DNA from 2 places in the Polaribacter sp. 20A6 genome. Region 2 is predicted to be linked to the other one. Evidence: riboswitches for the same ligand, from Rfam matches in the RefSeq annotation. Region 2 holds a riboswitch; the other holds the start of a gene.
The links. A riboswitch is a leader RNA that binds a small molecule or an ion and turns the genes downstream of it on or off. The one in region 2 is predicted to bind S-adenosylmethionine.
Positions count from the first base shown of each region.

Region 1 (3,426 bases), on a different contig from region 2:
TTGCTCTCCGTCCGTTTTTAAATTCTGAATAATCTGCTGCATCTCCTAACATTACAAAGAACAAAGTAGGCAGAATTGCCGCACCAAATTCAGAGATAATACCTAAGGTGAAAATCATAGAAATATCATTTGGACCACAGAAAACTAGTAATGCATTTACACCTCCAGAAAATAATAGTGCACAAATAAACAACATTCGTTTTCCTAATATTTTACCTAAAGGAGCGGTAATCATTGCTCCTGCAATAGAGGCTAACATTAAGCCAACCATAAAACTGGCGGCCAATAATTGATCATTTAAATAATGTGTAAAGTAAACTACAACAATTCCTTGTTTTATAGAATTATACACATTAAATAACAGGCCAATTGCTAATAAAATTAACCAAGGTTTGTTTGTAATTAAATCTTTTAGATCTTGTTTTAAGTTTGTTTCTTGGTCTTTAGGTGGTAATACTCTTTCTTTTGTTGAATAAAAAGTAATAATCATAAACAAGGTTAAGAAAATAGACATTACATAAATAGAGTTGCTATATCCTTTCTTTTGATCTATAATTGAAAAAGATTCTTTATTGATGTCTTTTTCTCCGGTTACAATAAATGTGTAATTTTTATTAGCTTCTATGGTAAAGCTCTTTCCTTTGGTCGGAATATTTTCTTCGGATTCAAGAGTATCCCAAGTAAATAAAGCAATTCCGTTTTCTGTTTTAATATTTGCGTTTAAAACATCTTTTGGTGCAGAGACTTCAACTTTAAATCTTTCTGTATCTAATTTATCAACTTTAATAGTTGGGTTTACATTACCAAAATAAGCAACCAAAAAAAGTAAGGCTCCTTGTACCAACATTCCTCCTCCAAATGCCCCAACCATTCTAAAAGAACCAATACTTGTTCTTTCTTTATCATTACCCGTCATTACCGCCATTAATGCTCCGTAAGGAACGTTATTTGCTGTATAAATTAAGGTAAATGCAATGTAGGTGATATAAGCATAAATAATTTTACCTGTTGGATTTAAATCGGGACTAGAAAATAACAACGAAAGACTAAGACCTAACGGAACCGCTGTCCACAAAATCCAAGGTCTAAATTTACCGTATTTAGATTTGGTTCTGTCGCCAATAATACCCATTAAAATATCGCTAATACCATCGCTAAAACGAGATACCAACATTAAAAGCCCTACTGTTGCAGGATGCAATCCAAAAACATCGGTATAAAATATAAATAGAAATGCGGCAACACCTCTCCAAGCTATATTGGCAGCACCATCTCCAAGAGCATATCCTATTTTTTCTTTTAACGATACTTTATTTATGTCTAACATGCATTAATTTTCTAAATTGATTTCAAAAAAAACATTCAATTATTTTATGCTATTTCTCAACTGTAAATAAAATATTTATTCTAAAAAGTGAAGTAAGACAAATGTGCTTTTTAAGGGGGGGATATGTTCTAACACCAAATAATAATAATAATAATAATAATAATAATCAAAATGAAGAGTTAGATTCATTTGGTACACCCCTATAATTCAATCATTAAACATATCTGTTAAATAAAAAAGCTTTATATCTTGAGATACTGAAACTTTAGCAATACCATATATCTAAAAAATACTTGAAAGACTTATCATATCGAGAACGCTGCACTAAACTACATCTGAGAAAGTGTAAATCATTTTTAATAACAAGTTTTTATAAACTTTTACAGGACATTTATTTACTATCTTGATCTATGCAATACTTTTCTAAATTAGAAATGGAGCTAGACCTCTCCTCAATTTTTTTTAGAGAATAAGTGGTCAAATAAAATCTAAATCGGAGACTTTAAAGTTGTGTCCAAGGCTTTTTTTAGAGAAGCGTTTTTCCTGAAATAAAGCTTTTCGCGGAATGCAGGGAAATATGCTGAACAGATTATAAAACTAGAAAATAATTATTCAAAAGATAATTCACTTTAGGTTCAGGTTCGCTTAATCAATATAAAATAGATGCCATTTAGAAACAAATTAAATTTACAATTATGTTGTCCAAGAATATTTCTTACTTTTGTCCTGTATCAGGAACGCAAAAAATGCGTACCAACCGAGCACAACAGTCACGGTGGTTTAGAATACGGACAGTTCAGTCAAAATAAATGAACCTCCTTTTTTATTATATTTCCCTGATGCATAACTTTTAAATTATGTATTATGAAAACTGTTTTTACAACGCAAGAAGGCGTTAAAATGAATTCTGAATTAGATTTCGGGAGCACTGCAACCATTAAAAATGAATTTCACTTTTTAATGACTACTTATTCCTACCACAATGATGAATTAGAAATTAAAGTTCAATACAAATTACAATTTGACACAAAAAAAGAAGATATTATTTATGTTATTCATCAATTAATTGAAGCAAACCATTTTTATACCGGTTATCCTACTTTAAAGGATAGCGTTATTTTTACACAACTTGAATTTGAGACAATCATTTCTGATATAAAAACTCCTAAAACCATTGAGAAAGCAAAAGCAATTCAAAAAATTACACCATTAATTACTTTTTTAGAGCAACAACAATTACATCCTAAACCAACAGGTTTTAATGAGAATAGTTGGACTGCAAATTGCCCATCAGGAGGAAACCATTTTATACAAGTGGTAACTACAAACGATCAATGGGGATGTGGATATTGTAAACGTAAAGGAGGAAAAGAAGAATTAGAAAAATGGCTTCAAGAAAGGAAGTTTATAAAAACAAAATAAACTCATAACCAGATATCTGTGTTTATATTCATGAAAAATGAAGACTAAAAAGAATTAAAACAATCTAATAGAGGTTAGTTAACTCCCTTTTATTTAACTTAATTGGTTGTTATTTTTTCTGTTATTAAATTTTCTAATGCTAGTATAGTCGAAGTTAACTAATTCGAGCATAATTGAGAACTATTTAGACTATTAAGATAAATTTAAGGGCAATCAAACAGACCAATTTCTTACTTTTAAAACAGACATTTACATCTACAATCTAATTTTATTTCAGCTATACAATTAAAAAAACCTAAGTAATAACAACTTAAATATAGTAGGAAATTTAGTATAGTTTTTACCTACATATTTTAAAACAAAAAAAAAAATCACTCAAGACATAAACAAGACAATACAAACAACTTACATTTTATATTTCGGATAAACCAGCGCAAGTAAAAGGTAATATTTAGCATGAAATATGCTAACATATAAATTAATTTTATAGATATAAAAAACTAATATTTTAAACACTATAAACCATTTATTATGAAAAAAAAATACTTTAAAATTTTATTTATGGCTGTAGTCCTTTTTACTACCACAAAAATAGCTGCACAACAAGGACCTACACATTATCAATTTACAACCGATGCTCAATCTTGGGTTAAAGGCTATGGTCCCGGAACAGTATC
Region 1 is NZ_WTPZ01000003.1:636,352-639,777, reverse strand. It holds gene GQS57_RS09950 (MFS transporter) at 1-1,327, opposite strand, end outside; SAM-I-IV-variant riboswitch at 2,051-2,145, shown strand; gene GQS57_RS09945 (hypothetical protein) at 2,192-2,749, shown strand; gene GQS57_RS09940 (T9SS type A sorting domain-containing protein) at 3,281-3,426, shown strand, end outside.
Region 1: linked by a shared signal. The riboswitch ahead of GQS57_RS09945 (hypothetical protein) and the one ahead of GQS57_RS12210 (homocysteine S-methyltransferase family protein) in region 2 are both predicted to bind S-adenosylmethionine.

Region 2 (3,426 bases):
TTTTGCTTCCCAAATAAATTTTTCTTTTCCTTCTTTAAGTGAAATTGAGTTTACAACGCATTTTCCTTGAACAACTTGTAAACCTGCTTCTATGATCTCCCACTTAGAGCTATCAATCATAATTGGCACTCTACAAATATCTGGTTCTGCTGCAATTAAATTTAAAAAACGAACCATGGCTTGTTTCCCGTCAATTAAACCGTCATCAAAATTAATATCTATAATTTGTGCGCCACCATCTACTTGATGTCTTGCAATATCTAAAGCTTCATCAAATTGCTCGTTTTTTATCAATCGTAAAAACTTACGAGAACCTGCAACATTTGTACGTTCTCCTACATTGATAAAATTGCTATTTTCATTCAAGACTAGAGGTTCTAATCCTGATAAACGCATATATTTTGTTTGTTTCACTTTCATTATATGTAATGTTCTACTATTGGAAATGGTTCATAAAAATGATGCAATAATTCTTTCCATTGTTCATATTCATCAGATTTTCTAAATCCAACCTCGTGATCCTCTATTGTTTGCCAACTGACCAATAAAATATATTTGTCATCTTGTTCAACACATTTCTTTAATTGATGAGAGCTATATCCTTTCATAGAAGAAATAATCTTTTCTGCCTTCTTAAAATTAAACTCAAAATCTTTTGAAAGGCCTACTTTTATGTTTAAAATGGCTACTTCTAGAATCACTTTCCTTTTATTTATTTTGAGATTACTACTTGCGTAGCACTGCTTTTTATATATCTAAAACCTGTTTATTTACAACAAAGGCTCTTGGCTTATATTTTCCCGAAATCCTTGCAATCTCACTAATATGTTCTGGTGATGTTCCACAACATCCACCGATAATATTGATTAAATCTTTCTTTAAATACTCTTCTATCTGCTCTCCCATTTCTTCTGCAGTTTCATCATACTCTCCAAAAGCATTTGGCAATCCTGCATTTGGATGTGCAGAAATAGCAAAATCTGTTTTGTTTGCAATAGCTTGTAAATGGGGTTGTAATAAATTGGCTCCTAAAGCACAATTAAACCCTACAGATAATAAAGGAATGTGAGATACAGAAATTAAAAAAGCTTCCGCAGTTTGCCCAGATAAAGTTCTACCAGAAGCATCTGTAATGGTACCACTTAACATAATTGGAACATCAATACTACGCTCGTCTTTTACTTCTTCAATAGCAAATAATGCTGCTTTGGCATTTAGAGTATCAAACACCGTTTCTACTAACAATAAGTCGGCACCACCATCTAATAATGCTTCAACTTGTTGTTTATAAGCAATTCTTAATTCATCAAAAGTTACTGCTCTATAACCCGGATCATTTACATCTGGAGACATACTTGCAGTTCTGTTTGTTGGACCAATAGAACCTGCTACAAAACGAGGTTTGTGTGGTTCTTTTGCTGTAAACTCATTTGCAACTTCTTTGGCAATTTTTGCTGATTGATAATTTAGTTCATACACTAAATTTTCCATCTGATAATCTGCCATTGCAATAGTAGTTCCAGAAAAAGTATTGGTTTCTATAATATCTGCACCAGCTTCAAAATATTTACCATGAATGGTTTTTATTGCTTCTGGTTGCGTAATTGATAACAAGTCATTATTACCTTGTAAAGGTGATGGATAGTCTTTAAAACGTTCTCCTCTAAAATCTTCTTCCGTGAATTTATAGGCTTGTAGCATAGTACCCATGGCACCATCTAAAACCAAAATTCTTTCTTGTAAAGCTTTGTATATATTTGACATTCCTGAAAATTAATTTTTGTGTTATCAGGAAAAGAAGAATTGATACTTTTTCCGTTATCTCTCTGAAAGGTTCTGAACCTAGTTCAGAAAGAATCAGTAGAAATTAGCACCTTCTTTAAAGATAAAGGGTTGCCAAGGCTTCCTCGGGTCTAATCCCTCAACCTTTCTTGATAACAATATTTAATAAATGAACTAAATTACGTTACAAAGTAACGAACTTTTTTCTTGTTTTAATAATTTATTCGTAGATATCTGATGATAAATAACGATCTCCTCTATCGCAAATAATAGCAACAATAACACCTTTATCTATTGATTTTGCTACTTTTAACGCGGTAGCAACAGATCCTCCACTACTCATTCCTGCAAAAATGCCTTCTTCTTTTGCCAAACGAACCGTCATTTCTTTTGCCTCTTCTTCACTTACTTCAAATATTTGATCTATTTTTTTAGCTTTAAAAATAGCTGGCATATATTCTTCAGACCACTTTCTAATTCCAGGTATTTTTGCCCCTTCAGTTGGCTGTGCTCCAATAATGGTGATGTTTTCGTTTTGTGATTTTAAATAATCAGAAACTCCAGTAATAGTTCCAGTAGTTCCCATGGCAGAAACAAAATGAGTTACTTCTCCTTCTGTATCTCTCCAAATTTCTGGTCCTGTTGTATTAAAATGTGCTTTCGGATTGTCAAAATTATCAAACTGATTTAAACGAAAGTATCCCTTTTTATATTTTAGCTTTAAAGCATAATCAATTGCACCTTCAATCCCCTCATCTGCAGGAGTTAAAATTACTTTTGCCCCGTAGGCTCTCATTGTTTTAACACGTTCTATAGTAGAGTTTTCTGGCATTGTAAGTACCATATTTACACCTAAAACTTTTGCCATTAAAGCCAATGCAATACCTGTGTTTCCGCTTGTTGCCTCTACTAAAGTATCACCTTTCTTTATATTTTTTCTTTTAATAGCTTCAGAAATCATATAATAAGCTGCTCTATCCTTTACACTTCCTCCAGGATTGTTCCCTTCTAGTTTTAATAATAAAGTAACACCTTCTTTCTTTAAGATATTTTGTACCTCTACAAGTGGTGTATTTCCAACAAAATCTATGATGCTTTTGGTTTTCATTCTAATTTCTTTTTTGAAAAATATTATTTTCTGATTTCACTGTTACCACCGAATTTTCTGGAACGGATTCCATAATACAAACATTGGCTCCAATTACAGAGTTTTTCCCTATTACAACATCTCCTCCTAAAATGGTAGCATTTGCATAAATAACAACACCACTTTCTATGGTAGGATGTCTTTTGGTGGATGCTAAACTTTTCTTTACTTGTATTCCTCCTAAAGTTACGCCTTGAAAAATCTGTACATTATCTTTTATAATTGCAGATTCTCCTATTACAGTTCCTGTTCCGTGATCTATATGAAAAGAAGCTCCTATTTCTGCTCCTGGATGAATCTCTGTACCGGTTTTGCTGTGTGCATACTCACTCATTATTCTTGGAAAAACAGGGATTCCTAAGTTTAATAATTGGTGACTTAAGCGATACACTGCAATTGCATAAAATCCTGGATATGCTAAGTAAATTTCTTCTAAACTTTTAGCAGCAGGATCATTTTTTTCTGAAGCAGCAGCATCTAAATCTAATTTTTGACGA
Region 2 is NZ_WTPZ01000004.1:491,996-495,421, forward strand. It holds gene metH (methionine synthase) at 1-420, opposite strand, end outside; gene GQS57_RS12205 (antibiotic biosynthesis monooxygenase) at 420-701, opposite strand; gene GQS57_RS12210 (homocysteine S-methyltransferase family protein) at 748-1,764, opposite strand; SAM riboswitch class I at 1,816-1,941, opposite strand; gene cysM (cysteine synthase CysM) at 2,003-2,890, opposite strand; gene epsC (serine O-acetyltransferase EpsC) at 2,892-3,426, opposite strand, start outside.